One region of the Rhizobium beringeri genome, then DNA from elsewhere that is predicted to be linked to it. Evidence: riboswitches for the same ligand, from Rfam matches in the RefSeq annotation. Region 1 holds a riboswitch; each other region holds the start of a gene.
What was found. A riboswitch is a leader RNA that binds a small molecule or an ion and turns the genes downstream of it on or off. The one in region 1 is predicted to bind FMN.

Region 1 (5,355 bases):
ATCTTCAGCAGCCGCCTGCAAGGGCAGGCGGAATAACCACACGGAAAATATCAAACAAGTTATCAACGCAAAGGAGGTGGCATGAAAGAGGCCGCGCCCGTTGAGAGAACGGATCACTGAGATGCAGATGATGATCGAGGGACAGTCACACTTCCAGCCTTTCGGCTTATCCTATTGGGGTTTCGAAGATCTCAATAAGGGAGTTGGAAGCATGACTGCCTCTTATGTATACCATATCGGGGTCGACTATCACAAATCCTACAGCCACCTGGTGGTTCAGGACAGCAGCGGCAAGACGCTGAGATCCGGCCGGGTGAAGAACGACCGACAGTCGCTGGGCGGGTTTCTCGAACGCTATCGGGAGAACTCGCATGCGGTTGTCGAAGCGACGCGCAACTGGATGGTGATGTACGACTGGCTCGACGACATTTGTGATGATGTCGTTCTCGCCCATCCGCTGAAGGTTAAAGCGATCGCCGACGCCAAGATCAAGACCGACAAGATCGACGCGACGGTGCTGGCACATCTGCTCAGAGCCGACCTGGTACCCGAAGCCTGGGCGCCAAGCGAGAGATCGCGGGACCTTCGCGTCGCGCTGCGCGAGCGGATGTTTTACGTGCGCCTGCGCACGATGACCAAGAACCGCATCGTCACGGTGTTCGACCGCTATCCGGAGCAGACGGCGCAGTTGAAGAAGCTTGGCGATTTGTTTGGCAAGGCCGGCCGCGTCCAATTGGCTCAAGTGAACGTCTCGGAGATCGACCGCATCCAGATTGACCGTGGTCTCGCCTTCATCGGCGACATCGACATGCGGATCAAACAGTCGGAAGCGACGATCCGGGCGATGACCAAGGCCAATGCCAACGTCAAGCTGTTGAAGACGATCCCCGGCATCGGCGAGTTCTTCGCCCGGCTGATCGATGCGGAGATCGACAACATATCGCGGTTCCGCCACCCGAAGAAGCTTGCCGCCTATGCCGGGCTTGTGCCGTCGACCTATTCCTCCGGCGGCAAGACCTTCCACGGCAAGATCATCAAGCAGGGCAACAAGTGGCTGCGCTGGGCCTTCGTCGAGGCGGTAACACCTGCCATCGCCAGCGATCCGCAGCTGCGCGCCCAATACGAGCATCTGAAGATCAAAGGAGTAAACAAGGCGCGGGTTGCCATCGCGCGCAAGCTTTTGACGATCGCCTTCCAGATCCTGCGTGACCAGCGCGCCTACGAGCCGCGCGGCACCGCCACCATGGAAGGCGCGTCGACGATATCCCGGTTGTCCTGATGGCAGTCTAGCGAGCCCGGCAGGACTGGGCTGCGCTTCTCAAGGAGAATGGGAAACCGGGAGCCGAACGCCACTCTGTGACCGAAGCCCCAGGCATCAGGTCACGCATTGGAGACTGGTTCAAGAACCGAAGGACAGCAAAGCGATCTGTCCGGCGGAAAGAGAGACTTTGCCGATCGGTGCGAATGCCGGTCAAAACTTAACCGAACCCAAGGAAAAGCCGCCAAATGGTGGTGTTCTGCCCCTTGCGTTCTTTCATTGGAGACTGTCATGTCCACCATCAGATACCGCACCACCGACGTCGATGGCTTCAAGATCTTCTATCGTGAGGCAGGTTCGCCGGATGCTCCGAAGCTGCTTTTGCTGCACGGCTTTCCGAGCGCCGGCCACATGTTCCGCGACCTGATTCCGCTGCTGGCCGACCGCTTCCACATCGTCGCGCCCGATCTTCCGGGCTTCGGACAATCCGACCTGCCGGCGCGGCCTGCCACCTTCGACGGGATCGCGGCGACGATCGACCGCTTCACCGAAATCGTCGGCTTCGACCGTTACGCCGTCTATGTGTTCGACTACGGCGCACCGACGGGCTTCCGCCTCGCCGTGAAGCATCCCGATCGGATCACGGCGATCATCTCACAGAACGGCAATGCCTATGTCGAGGGCTTGAGCGACGGCTGGAACCCGATCCAGGCCTATTGGGAGGACGCCTCCGAGGAGAACCGCAATGCGCTGAAAGCGATGCTCCAGCCGGAGGCGACGATCTGGCAATATACCCACGGCGTCGCCGATCCGACCACGGTTTCGCCCGATGGCTATTCGCTCGACAATTTCTATCTGGCCCGGCCTGATGTTGAGGATGTGCAGCTTGATCTTTTCGGCGACTACAAGAGCAATGTCGCGCTCTACCCTGCCTTCCAGGAGTATTTCCGCACCCACAAGCCGCCGTTCCTGGCCGTGTGGGGCAAGAACGATCCGTTCTTCCTGCCGCCCGGCGCCGAAGCCTTCAAGCGCGATAATCCCAATGTGGTCGTCCGCTTCCTCGACACCGGCCATTTTGCGCTGGAAACGCACGCCGCCGAGATCGCGGCCGCGATCCGCGATTTTCTGGCCCGCTGACGGAAAACCCGGCCACGGCCCTCCGGAAGGGGGGCCGTGGCTCTCGCCAACAGGAGATCTGCCATGTCGAACTCAGTAGCCATCATTACCGGCGCCAGCCAGGGCATCGGCCAGGCAACGGCGCTGCGCCTGGCGCGCGATTTTTCGGCGCTGGTGCTGGTCGCCCGCAACCGCGCCAACCTTGAGGAGACCGCGCAAGCGGTGAGGGCGGTCGGCGCGCAGGCCCTCGTCATCGGCGCCGACCTTGCTGAGCCGGCGGCGGCGCAGGCCGTGGTCGATCAGGCGCTCGGTGCCCTCGGCCGCATCGATGCGCTGCTTAACATCGCCGGCGCGGTGCCGCAGATCGATCTTTTCGAAATGACCGACGCCCAGTGGGAGGGCGGACTGGCTCTGAAGCTGCATGGCGCGCGGCGCCTGACGATCGCGGCATGGCCGCCGTTGAAAGAGACCAAGGGCTCCGTCGTCCTGATGTCGGGCAATTCGGCGGTATTTCCGAAGGCACCCTATGCAGCGGTCGGAACGATCAATGCCGCCATTGTGGCGCTGGCCAAGGCCTTTTCCGATCGCGGTATCGCCGATGGCGTGCAGGTCAACAGCGTACTGCCCGGTCCCGTCATGACCGGCCGGCGCCGTTCCTATCTCAAGCACTGGGCGCCGCTGCACGGCCTGACCGTAGAAGAGGCGACCGCCAATTTCCCCGAGCAAGCAGGCATCGCCCGCTACGGCGAACCGGAGGAAATCGCCGAGCTGATGGCGTTCCTGGTATCGCCGGGCGCCCGCTGGATGACCGGCTCGACGCTGCGCATGGATGGCGGCGAGGTGAAGTCGATCTGATGTGGGCGACGGCGGGATTGCCCGCCGTCTTCATCGCCTGTTGTTCTTCTGCTCGTCGAGCCGCTGTCACGCGGCAAGAGCGGCGCGGGTTTTGCCGATCGTCAGAGCCGCCTTTGCTGCTTCACGGCCCTTCTCGACGAAATGTGCGCGGTAGATCTGCTTGTGGTGCTCGGTTTCCTGATACTGATGCGGCGTCAGCGACACGGAAAGTACCGGTACGCCCGTATCCATGCCGGCGCGCATCAGCCCATCGACGACGGCCTGGGCGACGAATTCGTGGCGGTAGATTCCGCCGTCGACGACGAAGGCCGCGGCAATGACGGCGCCGTAACGCCCGGTTGCCGCAAGATCGCGGGAGAGCAGCGGCATCTCGAATGCGCCGGGAACATCGAACACGTCGACCTGCTCGGGCGGAACGAGCTGGTAGAAACCATCAAGGGCGCGGTCGACGATGTCGGCGTGCCAGCTGGCTTTGACGAAGGCGTAGCGGGTGGGTGTCACGGTAATCTCCTTTGGCGAACAGACACATCACCCAAGGCGATCACGAACGTTCCCGACAGCCGCAAGGGCGGCAGGAACGCACGTTCTCTTTCATCCGGACTATGACCGTCGGCTCAGGCATCTCACCTGATCTGCTGACCCTTCCTGAGAAGGCGCTCGCGGGCTCGCAATCAAAATTGCATACCGCCGGTAGGGACTTTCACCCCGCCCTGAGAACGGCGCGAACAATAGGGGGAAGGCGACTGGCTGGCAATAGGTCGAAATGCTTTCGCGGCCGGAGCTGGATCAGGGCTCCGCAAGCGGCGATTTCGCTCGTTTGTCGATGGCGACGGGCAATCCCTCTTGCGGAGGAGGAGCTTGCGCCTACATGCTCTCTGTGAGGACATCCACGTCAGAAGCACGACAAGACAGGACGCGCTGTCTCCGCCTGGGCGGGGCCGTGACAACCATGGGAGAGAGTGATGCCAGAATCTTTCGTCGTTCACCGCGAGGCGCATATCGCGGCGCCGCCGGCTGCGGTGTTTGCACTGATGACCGATCCGGAGAAGATCCTGCGCTGGATGGGAACAGAAGCGCAGGTCGAGCCGCAGCCCGGCGGGCTCTATCTCGTCAACGTCACCGGCGCCCGCTTTGCACGCGGCTCGTTTCGTGAGGTGGTGCCGGTTCATCGCCTTGCTTACAGCTTCGGCTGGGACGGCAGCGAAGTGGTGCCGCCAGGGTCGAGCTTGGTCGAGATCGACCTGATCGAGCAGGGAGGCGGAACGCTGCTGCGGCTCACCCATAGCGGCCTGCCCAGCGCCGACCAATGCGCCGGCCATGCGGAAGGCTGGGCGCATTACCTCGAGCGGCTGACCGAAGTCGCCGCCGGGCGTGATCCAGGTCCCGACCCTTTTTACGGCAGGACGTAGCCCGGCTTTTCCACCTTCGACATCGCGCGCTGCCAGAACAGGATGATTTTAGACTGGATCAACCCAAAGTCTGAATCCTGTTCTAAATTAAAGAGTTAGAGCACGATTTCGTCCGAAACCGCTCACATTTTTCGGCATCACGCTCTAGCGCCAAACATGAACGCGCAGTTCATCTCCAGTTCAATTTAGCGGCCATAAAGTAGGGGCGGCTGGATTGAAATGGAGTTCTCGATGAAAGCACTTTCTATCGCGGCTGCCTTGCTCGTTGGCGGCCTCTCGATCGGTACCGCGGAGGCGATGCCGATGGGGACAATCAAAGTCCAGAGCAACGTCACAAAGGTCGACTACGCCTGCGGTCGCGGATGGCATCTGACGCGCTGGGGTGAATGCCGGCGAAACTGGAGACGCCCGCCGCCGGTAGCTTTCTACGGTGGTCCGCCCCGCTGGGGTTGGGAGCGGCGTCACCGGGATTGGGATGGCCCGCGCTGGCGCCATGAGAGGCGCTGGGATCGCGACCGGCGTTGGCGGGATGATGACTAAAGGTCTCGCTTAGATGTAAATGGACGAAGGCCGGAGCGATTTTCGCCCGGCCTTTTCTCATAAAACAGCTTCGCCGACGCTGACAGCCAGCGTTCTTGCGATTTGCCCGAGAGGGTCAGATCCTGCTGACGAGCCAGTGCGTGTCGTCGATCAATTCCTCGAGCTCGACGGGATCCT
Region 2 (5,355 bases), 430 kb from region 1:
GCAGCTTCTGCCGCAGCTGTCGATCGCGGAAAACGTCTTCATCGGACGCTGGCCGATGAAGAACGGCGTCGTCGACCGTCCCCAAATGGTTCGCCGGGCCCAGGATCAGCTCGCTCGCTTGAACCTTCACATACCCGCAACGCGGAAGGTCGCCGGCCTTTCTACAGCAAATCAACAACTCATCGAAATCGCCAAGGCGTTGGCTCTCAATGCAAAGCTCCTGATCCTGGACGAGCCGACCGCGGCCCTTGGTGGCGCGGAGACGGAAGCTCTCTTCGAACAGGTTAGAAAGCTTCGTTCAGAGGGCGTCGGCATCGTCTACATTTCCCACCGCATGGAAGAGATCAAGCGAATAACCGACCGGATCGTCGTTCTTCGCGATGGCGAGCGCGTGCAGGAATTCTCAGACAGCGCGACCCCGGTGCGAACGATTGTCGAGAGCATGGTCGGACGCCCGCTTGACCGCTTGTTCCCTGCCCTGCCGGTTCCGACAGACCATCCGGTACTCCAGGTGTCCGGGCTGAGCTCGCCGGACAACTCGTTCCGTGACGTTACCTTCGATGTGCGCGCCGGGGAAATTCTCGGGATCGCCGGACTGGTTGGCGCCGGCCGCACGGAACTTGTCCGCGCCATTTCGGGCGCGGACCCAATCAGTGCAGGTTCGATCAAGCTGGAAGGCGAGGAACTCAGGCTGCGCGATCCGGCGGACGCGATCGCCAAGGGCATCGTGATGGTCCCGGAAGACCGTAAGGAGCAAGGCCTGGTTGTCGGGCACCGGATCGGCGAGAACATTATCTACGCCAATCTCGACAAGCTGGGCGGGCGTTGGATTACGCCGAGCGTCAAGCGCTCGTTTGCAGAGAAGGCAGTTGCCAAGTTCGGCGTAAAGGGCCGTGCGGAGCAATATGCCTCGGACCTGTCCGGCGGCAACCAGCAGAAGGTCGTCATCGCGAAATGGCTGATGCGCGATCCTAAGGTCGTCGTACTCGACGAACCGACGAGAGGCATCGACGTCGGCGCCCGAGCCGGCATCTACGACATCATCGTCAATCTTGCCAAACGGGGCGTGGCGGTCATCGTCGTAAGCTCGGACCTCGAGGAAGTTCTCGGAGTCTCCAATCGCATTCTCGTGCTTGCGCAAGGCAAGCAGGCGGGGATTCTCAATCGTGACCAGGCAAATGACGTTTCGGTCATGGAGCTAGCCACCATCTAAACAGACAGAGAAAGGAAGAGCGGTGTCCGACATCACTCTGAACGCCCCAAAGCTTTTCGATCTCAGCGGCCAGGTTGCCATCGTTACCGGAGCCGGCAGTGGCATTGGTCAGCGCATTGCCATCGGCCTTGCGCAATGCGGCGCCGACGTGGCGCTGCTCGACCGCCGAACCGACGACGGACTGGTCAAGACAGCTGAACATATTCGCGCCGCCGGCCGCCGCTCGATCCAGATCGCGGCGGATGTCACGAGCAAGTCTTCCCTTGGAGAGGCAATAGCACGTACTGAGGCAGACCTCGGCCCATTGACACTTGCAGTCAACGCGGCGGGCATCGCTAACGCGAACGCAGCGGAAGAAATGGAGGAGGATCAATATCAGACGTTGATGGATATCAACCTGAAAGGCGTCTTTCTTTCCTGCCAGGCAGAGGCTCGCGCCATGCTGAAGAATGGACGCGGCTCCATCGTCAACATCGCTTCCATGTCGGGTGTGATCGTAAACCGCGGGCTGAGCCAAGCGCACTATAACGCCTCCAAGGCCGGCGTGATCCATATGTCGAAGTCCATGGCGATGGAATGGGTCGACCGCGGCATTCGCGTCAACACCATCTCCCCCGGATACACGGCAACGCCCATGAACACCCGTCCGGAGATGGTCCACCAGACCAAGCTCTTCGAAGAGCAGACGCCGATGCAGCGCATGGCAGCGGTGGACGAGATGGTAGGCCCGGCGGTGTTCCTGCTGTCGAATGCGGCAAGTTTCGTGACCGGCGTCGATCTTCTCGTCGACGGCGGTTTCTGCTGCTGGTGATGCGATGAGAAAGCTCATTGCCGCCGCTGGAAAGTGACCGGTCTCGCTTCCTCCCTGGCTGAGATCGAGGCGCTGAAGGGACTAACGGGCATGACGGCGTGCGATATCGTCGTCTGCCCGCCCTTCACGCCGATCGAACGGGCTGTCGAACGGGCGGCGGGCTCGGACGTCGTCATCGGCGCTAAAGACTGCTTGAATTCGCGACAACCGGTTGAGATCCAATAATGATCGCATGGTAGGTCGCACCCAGATTTGCTGTTTATCGACGGACAAGGAAAGAGCATGAAACGCTTTGAGCAGAAGACTGTCGTCATTACTGGGGGTAGCCGCGGCATCGGCGCCGCCATCGCAAAACGTTTTGCGCGCGAGGGCGCCAATCTCGTCGTCTCGGCCAATGAGGACCTGGTCCATAGCGTTGCCGAACAGATCCGGGCCGAAGGCGGCAAGGCGATCTCATTCGTGGGCGATGTCACCGACAAGGCAAGCGTCATTGCACTCTATGATGCCGCCGAGAAAGAATTCGGCGCGGTCGACGTCTCGATCCAGAATGCCGGCGTCATCACCATCGCCCGGGTCGAGGACTTGACCGAAAACGAGTGGGACAAAGTCATGGCCGTCAACACCAAGGGCGTCTTCCTCTGCGCCCAGGAGGCGATATCAAGAATGCGCAAGCACAAGCGCGGCGGCCGCATCATCAACACCGCCTCCGGCCAAGCCCGCGACGGCTTCATCTTCACGCCGCATTATGCCGCCTCGAAAATGGGCGTCGTCGGCATCACCCAGAGCCTGGCCAAGGAAGTCGCAACCGAGAAAATCACCGTCAACGCCTTCTGCCCCGGCATCATCGAGACCGACATGTGGGCCTATAACGACCAGGCCTGGGGCAAGCTGCTCGGCAACTACGCCCCCGGCGAGCTGATGAAGGAATGGGTCGAGGGCATCCCGATGAAACGGGCCGGCTCCGGCGAAGACGTCGCCGGCCTGGTCACCTTCCTCGCCAGCGATGACGCCGCCTATATCACCGGCCAGACGATCAATGTCGACGGCGGCCTGATCATGTCCTGATGCAGGTCGCCCAACAGTGCGCAGTGGTTTTGGGCGACCTGCATGGAAGGATCAAACCACCAACCAAGCGCGGAAGGCGACCCGGTCGTCGCCTCCGTGTGAACAGTGTGTCCATCGGCGTTAGGGCAGCTTTGCATTTTTGCCCGGTCGACTGACCTTGCCATCCGCCTGTTTTTGATCCTATCTTTGAAATGTTCTCAGGGCGGGGTGTAATTCCCCACCGGCGGTATCAGGAGCAATCCTGGAGCCCGCGAGCGCTTCCGGCACTACAGCGCCGCGCGTCTTTCAGACGCGCAAAAGACGCTGTAGCACTTTGAATTGCTGGAAGGTCAGCAGATCCGGTGAGATGCCGGAGCCGACGGTATAGTCCGGATGGAAGAGGACAACACGGGCAGTCGCACTCCATCCTGGAGTCGGCTGACGTTTGTTCGCCCAAGGGCAGAAGGCTCGCTCACGGATTGAGCCGAGCAGACCATGTCAGCCCGCTGACATAACCCTTGAAAGGCCAGACAGCATGACTATCGCAACAATTGAAGATGCCATAACAGCCATTGCCAGCGGCAAGATGGTCGTCGTCGTCGACGACCAGAACCGGGAAAATGAAGGCGATATCGTGGTCGCGGCCGATGCCGTCACTCCGGAGACAATCGCTTTCATGATGACCCACGCCCGCGGTCTCGTTTGCATCGCCATGGAAGGCGAGCGTCTCGATGCGCTCGATATTCCGCTGATGGTACCCAACAACACGGAATCGCACAAAACTGCCTTCACGGTCTCGGTCGATTATCTCAAGGGCACGACGACGGGCATTTCTGCGGCGGACCGTGCCGCCACCGTCCGCGCCCTCGTCGACGATCGCGCAAAGCCTGACGAATTCGCCCGCCCCGGCCACATCTTTCCGCTCCGCGCCAACCCCCGCGGCGTGCTTGGCCGCCCCGGCCACACCGAAGCCGCCGTCGATCTCGCCCGCCTCGCCGGAAGGATCCCCGCCGGCGTCATCTGCGAAGTCGCCAACGACGACGGAACCATGTCCCGCCTGCCCGAACTCACGCTCTTCGCCGAACGCCACAACCTCCCCCTCGTCACCATCGAGGATCTGGTCGCCTACCTCGACCGCCAGGCCGAAAGAGACATACGCGAAGTCGCCTGATCGATGCTTTTGTTGCGGCGGCATAGCCCGCCGCAACAAAGAGCGTACCACAGTGATGACCCTGACGGCGCCTTCCCTTGCCCGCCCTATGTCCGGCTGATCGAAACCCCACCATCCGCCAGCATCGCCGTGCCGGTCACGAAGCTCGACATGTCGGAGGCGAGGAAAAGCGCCGCATTGGCGATCTCTTCGGGTTGCGCCATGCGTTTTAGCGCATGCAATCCCTCGACGAAGGCGAGCACTTCCGGCGTGGCATCAGGCGCGTTGGTGATGCTGGCGGGTGTGTCGGTGCCGCCGGGAAGCAGTGCGTTGACGCGGATCTTCTGCGCTCCGAGTTCAGCGGCGAGTACCTGCACGAAGCCGATCAGCCCCGCCTTGCTCGCCGCATAGGCGGCCATGCCAGGCATGCCGACGGTGTGGCCGACGAAAGTCGAGGTGAAGATCAGCGATCCGCCGCCTTTTCCCATCGCCGCCGACTGGTGCTTGGCGCCGAGGAAGGCGGCGGTGAGATTGGTCTCGATCGTCTCGCGCCAGCCCTCCACCGACAGCCCGGCGACCGGCCCCATCTCACCGAGGATGCCGGCATTGTTGAAGGCGATGTCGAGCCGGCCGAAACGCGAGACTGCCGTCTCGACGAGCCTTGCCTGCAGCGCCTCGTCCCTGACATCGCCTGATATGGCGACGGCCTGACCACCCTCCGCCTCAATTTCCGCGATGACCGCATCGAGCGCGTCCTGTCGCCGGCCGGTGACCACAAGCTTGGCGCCTTGCCGCGCAAAGAGTTTCGCCGCCGCGCGGCCGATGCCGGAGCTTGCGCCGGTGATGATTGCGATCTTGTCGTTGAGAAGTGTCATTTCGGTCTCTCCTGGGTTGTTGCGAGATCTGAGATGCTCAAACATCAGGCGATGCGGCCACCCGTTTCCCGCGCATGAAGAGAAAAACGCCTATGGCCGAACCGGCAGCGCGACGGCGCGTCCTCATCGACGCCTTGATTGCGGCATCGGAAATATCGGAATTCACTTTATAAAACGGGGATTTGTCGGGACTTCCACCCACACGCCTGCGTTGACATCAGCGCCATTGTGCACCGCATCATCGATTTATGGCTGGTGTGAC
Region 3 (5,355 bases), 1.3 Mb from region 1:
CCAATGTGTCGAACATTCGAAACAGGAGTTTTCTGCGGGAGCGGCATGACAGAGGCATGACAGATGCGACATTTTGTACCTGAGCGCGTCAGGCTGGTTTGCGCTCTCTGCGCATCTCGTTTCGCATGATGAAGAGCGAAGCAGACAGGATGAGAGCCGCTCCCAGCCAGAGGTAACCCGCCGGCGCGTAGCCAAAGAACAGCCAACCGGCCAGAACGTTCAACGGCAGCTTCAGATCGTCGAACGGCTGGACGTAGGCGGCATCCGCTGCGGCATAGGCAAGCGTCAGGAAATACTGCGCTGCTGCGGTCAGCAGCCCCGCCAGCAGGAACAGGGCAAGTGTTGCACCCGTCGGTACTGCAAAACCTGCCATAAGCGCCAGCCCGCCGTTTATCGGCGTCAGCAGAACGAGCAGCCAGACGGTGATCGTCTCCGGTCGTTCAATGCCAGTCAGGCTCTTGGTGATCAGCGACGAGGCGCCCCACAGCAGCGCCGAGAGCACAGGCAAGAGTGCCGCCCAGCCAAAGCCGTCCGACCATGGCTGCAGGATGATCATGGCTCCGGTGAAACCCGCTGCCGTCGCTGCCCAGCGAGCCGGGCCGACGCGTTCACCCAGGAAAAGCCGGGCGCCCAGAATGATGAAGAAGGGCGAGGTCATCACCAGTGCGATCGCCTGCCAGATCGGTACGGCGGCAAGGCCGGCGACCCAGGCCTCGACACCGAGCGCGGCAAGCGCGACGCGCACGAGGTGACGCCAGGGATAGTGCGTGCGCATCGCCGCAAGGCCGAGCCTCTTGAGGAACGGCAGCGAAAACAGGAAGGCGAAGCCATATTGCCAGAAGGCTGCCGACGCCGAGGGAAAGGCAAGCTTCATCGTCAGCCATTGGGTGACGACGTTGAGAAGCGAAAAAGCAATGCCGGCAAGCACCATCCAGAGTGCACCGACAACGGCCCGGGACGGCGAGACTGCAAGGGAAGTCTGATTCATGTCTTTCATCCAGAACAGGGACCAACATAAATCAGGACGCATGAGGCACGGACACGAGCGACATGGCGGATCCCTGCCCTTCGCACGACCGACACTCATTCTCTTCCATCCGGACTTTAACCCTCGGCTCCGGAATCGCACCGGATCTGCTGACCCCTCCCCCGCTTGGACACAAGGGAAGGCGCTCGCGGGCTCGAGCCGAAACCCTTACCGCCGGTGGGGAGTTTCACCCCGCCCTGAGAACGGAAATGTCGTAGATCAAAGCCCGCGCGGCGGCAAGAGTGCTCTCAGATCAAAAAAGTAGAGCATGATGTCGTCCGAAAACCGCTCACACTTTTCGGCATCATGCTCTGAAGCAAAAGGGGTCCGGCAAAGCCGAACCCCTCTCAAATCCTGCACAACCGGTCTCGTTTCCGGCTGACGGATAATATCAGATCAGCCGTTGACGGCGTCCTTCAGGCCCTTGCCGGGCGTGAATTTTGGCACGTTGCGAGCCGGAATGTCGACTTCAGCGCCCGTCGACGGATTACGGCCCTTCGTTGCGGCACGATGAGAAACGGTGAAGCTGCCGAAACCCGCGAGGCGGATGTCGCCCTTGTTCTTGAGTTCAGCCTGGACAACGTCGAAAACCGCGTCAACAGCGGAAGCCGCGTCGGACTTCGTCAGTCCTGCCTTTTCGGCTACTGCGGACACGAGTTCATTCTTGTTCATGTTTCCACCCCTTTCTAAATGGTATGAAACGACTCAAAAGTAAGCTAGGCGCAGAATAGGTTTCATCAGGCCCGCCGAAAACCCAAAAGCCCTGCAAATCAAGGAAAAGCAAGCGTCTACATGACGTTTTCACAAAAAAGGCTGGCGTTTCCGCCAGCCTTTTTGCGTGTTTTGGGCCAATTGGGCATAAATGTGGCAAAGGCCACTCAATGCGCTATGGTTGCGCCTGTCTCATCGAGGCCTTCGACCGATGTGATGACCGGCGTTTCCACCGTGCCGTCCCATTCAATCGGCTCCGGCCGCCGGATCAGCGCATGCTTGATCACCTCGCCCATGCGGGATACCGGGATGATCTCCATGTTGTTCTTCACGTTATCAGGAATCTCCGCCAGGTCCTTGGCGTTTTCCTCCGGAATCAGCACCTTCTTGATGCCGCCGCGAAGCGCTGCGAGCAGCTTTTCCTTGAGACCGCCGATCGGCAGCACACGGCCGCGAAGGGTGATTTCACCGGTCATGGCGACATGCCTGTCCACAGGGATGCCGGTCATGATCGAGACGATCGCTGTTGCCATGGCGACGCCGGCCGAGGGGCCATCCTTCGGCGTTGCACCTTCCGGCACGTGCACGTGGATGTCGCTCTTGTCGAAGCGCGGCGGCTCGATGCCGAAATCGACAGCGCGCGAGCGGACATAGGAGGCCGCTGCCGAGATCGATTCCTTCATGACTTCCTTCAGATTGCCGGTGACCGTCATGCGGCCCTTGCCCGGCATCATCACACCTTCGATGGTCAGCAGCTCGCCACCGACTTCCGTCCAGGCAAGACCGGTCACGACGCCGACCTGATCCTCGCCCTCTGCTTCGCCATGGCGGAAGCGCGGGACGCCCAGGTAGTCGGAGATGTTGGCCGCCGTCACATGAACGGCCTTCGTCTTGCCCTTGATGATCTCAGTGACCGCCTTGCGGGCGAGTTTCATCAGTTCGCGTTCGAAGTTGCGGACGCCGGCTTCACGGGTGTACTGCTGGCTGATCGCCATCAGGGCGTCGTCGCTGACCGAGAATTCTTCCGGCTGCAACGCATGTTCCTTGATGGCCTTCGGCAGCAGGTGCCGCTTGGCGATTTCGCGCTTTTCATCCTCGGTGTAGCCGGCGATACGGATGATCTCCATGCGGTCCATCAGGGGCGCTGGAATATTCAGCGTATTCGCCGTCGTGATGAACATCACATCCGACAGGTCGTATTCGACTTCCAGATAGTGGTCCATGAAAGTCATGTTCTGCGCCGGATCGAGCACTTCCAGCAGGGCCGAGGACGGATCGCCGCGATAGTCCTGGCCGAGCTTGTCGATCTCGTCGAGCAGGAAGAGCGGGTTGGACTTCTTCGCCTTCTTCATCGACTGGATGACCTTGCCGGGCATCGAGCCGATATAGGTGCGGCGGTGACCGCGGATTTCGGCTTCGTCACGAACGCCGCCAAGCGCCATGCGGACATACTCACGGCCGGTCGCCTTGGCGATCGACTGGGCGAGCGAGGTCTTGCCGACACCCGGAGGACCGACGAGGCAGAGGATCGGGCCCTTGATCTTGGTGGCACGGGCCTGCACGGCCAGATATTCGACGATGCGCTCCTTGACCTTGTCGAGACCGAAGTGATCGGCTTCGAGGATCTTCTCGGCATTGTTGAGGTCGGCCTTGATCTTCGACTTCTTGCCCCAGGGAATGCCGAGCAGCCAGTCCAGATAATTGCGCACGACGGTGGCTTCCGCCGACATCGGGCTCATCTGGCGCAGCTTCTTCAGCTCCGCATCGGCCTTTTCACGGGCTTCCTTGGACAGCTTGGTCTTGGAGATGCGCTCTTCCAGTTCGCTCATCTCGTCGCGGCCTTCCTCGCCGTCGCCGAGTTCCTTCTGGATCGCCTTCATCTGTTCATTCAGGTAATACTCGCGCTGGGTCTTCTCCATCTGGCGCTTGACGCGCGAGCGGATGCGCTTTTCGACCTGCAGGACCGAGATCTCGCCTTCCATGAAGCCGAGGGCCTTTTCGAGGCGCTGCTTGACGCTGGTGGTCTCCAGCATCTCCTGCTTCTCGGTGATCTTGATCGACAGATGCGAAGCGACCGTATCGGCGAGCTTGGAATAGTCGTCGATCTGGCTGGCGGCGCCGACCACTTCGGGCGAAATCTTCTTGTTGAGCTTCACGTAGCTCTCGAATTCGGAGACGACCGAACGCGACAGGGCTTCCAGTTCGACCGGATCGTCATGCGGCTCCTCGAGCACATGGCCGAGCGCCTCATAGAAATCCTCGCGGCTGGTATAGGTGTCGATCTCGGCGCGGGCGCGACCTTCCACCAGAACCTTCACGGTGCCGTCGGGCAGCTTCAAGAGCTGCAACACGTTCGCCACGGTGCCGACATTGTGGATCGCGGAAGGATCCGGATCGTCGTCGCTGGCGTTGATCTGCGTCACCAGCATGATCTGCTTGTCGGAACCCATGACCTCTTCGAGCGCACGGATCGACTTTTCCCGTCCGACGAACAGCGGCACGATCATATGCGGGAAAACCACGATGTCGCGCAGGGGCAGAACAGGGTAGGCAGTGCTGCTCGCTACAGACGTTTTCTTCGTCATTTTATGTCCTTTCCATCGTCCCGTTGCCGGGCTCTCTGCACGGCCGCTTGGGACCGGCCGGCACTCTCACTTGTTGCTACAAGTGGAGGTTCTGACTACGCTTTTCAAGCCACGCTAACGCCCGCGTCCCTCGGATGTGACAGCTTTATTACAACGGAACACCAACACTATGAAGCGCGTGGCTGGACCGGCGCTTACCACTTCCGACCCGGCTAAAATGCAAACGCCAGCAAGAGGTTTACGGAATCATTGCATCATTGCCAAACACTACCCCTTGCGCAACATCGGCAAAGGTAATTTCGGTTCCAACCGGCAAATACTAACAGCGCTTCGCATGGTTTTTCAAATAGAAAGGGGCCTGCCGATGGCAAGCCCCCAAAATAATCATACGAAAGCCGTAAGGTCACGCCGAAGCGTTGGCCTTTTCTTCCTGGCGATCGGCATAGATGTAAAGCGGACGGGCCGAACCGCGCACCACTTCCTCGGAGATGACGACCTCGCGCACGCCTTCCAGCGTCGGCAGTTCGAACATGGTGTCGAGCAGGATCTTCTCCATGATCGAGCGAAGGCCGCGAGCGCCGGTCTTGCGTACGATCGCCTTGCGGGCGATTTCGCGCAGAGCGTCCTCGTGGAAGTTCAGTTCCACGTCTTCCATCTCGAACAGCCGCTGATACTGCTTGATCAGCGCATTCTTCGGCTCGGACAGGATCTGGATCAGCGCATCCTCGTCGAGGTCCTCGAGCGTCGCCAGAACCGGCAGACGGCCGATGAACTCGGGGATGAGGCCGAACTTGACTAGGTCTTCCGGCTCCAGTTCGCGCAGGACCTCGCCGACGCGGCGGTCATCCTGCGACTTGACAGAGGCGCCGAAGCCGATCGAGGTCTTCTCGCCACGGGCAGAGATGATCTTGTCGAGGCCGGCAAAAGCGCCGCCGCAGATGAACAGGATGTTCGTCGTGTCGACCTGCAGGAATTCCTGCTGCGGGTGCTTGCGGCCGCCCTGCGGCGGAACGGAAGCGACCGTGCCTTCCA

Region 2: another riboswitch for FMN. It lies ahead of ribB (3,4-dihydroxy-2-butanone-4-phosphate synthase); the one in region 1 lies ahead of ELH03_RS13415 (6,7-dimethyl-8-ribityllumazine synthase).
Region 3: another riboswitch for FMN. It lies ahead of ribN (riboflavin transporter RibN); the one in region 1 lies ahead of ELH03_RS13415 (6,7-dimethyl-8-ribityllumazine synthase).

Annotation. Positions count from the first base shown of each region.
Region 1 covers NZ_SILG01000001.1:2,645,099-2,650,453, reverse strand. Annotated here, with positions in the region: gene ELH03_RS13435 (TMEM175 family protein) at 1-36, shown strand, start outside; gene ELH03_RS13430 (IS110 family RNA-guided transposase) at 212-1,279, shown strand; gene ELH03_RS13425 (alpha/beta fold hydrolase) at 1,550-2,395, shown strand; gene ELH03_RS13420 (SDR family oxidoreductase) at 2,459-3,229, shown strand; gene ELH03_RS13415 (6,7-dimethyl-8-ribityllumazine synthase) at 3,296-3,730, opposite strand; FMN riboswitch at 3,809-3,951, opposite strand; gene ELH03_RS13410 (SRPBCC family protein) at 4,192-4,638, shown strand; gene ELH03_RS13405 (GCG_CRPN prefix-to-repeats domain-containing protein) at 4,870-5,178, shown strand; gene ELH03_RS13400 (hypothetical protein) at 5,294-5,355, opposite strand, start outside.
Region 2 covers NZ_SILG01000001.1:2,218,269-2,223,623, forward strand. Annotated here, with positions in the region: gene ELH03_RS11190 (sugar ABC transporter ATP-binding protein) at 1-1,213, shown strand, start outside; gene ELH03_RS11195 (SDR family oxidoreductase) at 1,236-2,024, shown strand; gene ELH03_RS11200 (hypothetical protein) at 2,058-2,249, shown strand; gene ELH03_RS11205 (glucose 1-dehydrogenase) at 2,307-3,089, shown strand; FMN riboswitch at 3,279-3,477, shown strand; gene ribB (3,4-dihydroxy-2-butanone-4-phosphate synthase) at 3,604-4,239, shown strand; gene ELH03_RS11215 (SDR family oxidoreductase) at 4,326-5,093, opposite strand.
Region 3 covers NZ_SILG01000001.1:1,316,856-1,322,210, reverse strand. Annotated here, with positions in the region: gene ribN (riboflavin transporter RibN) at 89-997, opposite strand; FMN riboswitch at 1,082-1,236, opposite strand; gene hupB (DNA-binding protein HupB) at 1,424-1,699, opposite strand; gene lon (endopeptidase La) at 1,906-4,323, opposite strand; gene clpX (ATP-dependent Clp protease ATP-binding subunit ClpX) at 4,727-5,355, opposite strand, start outside.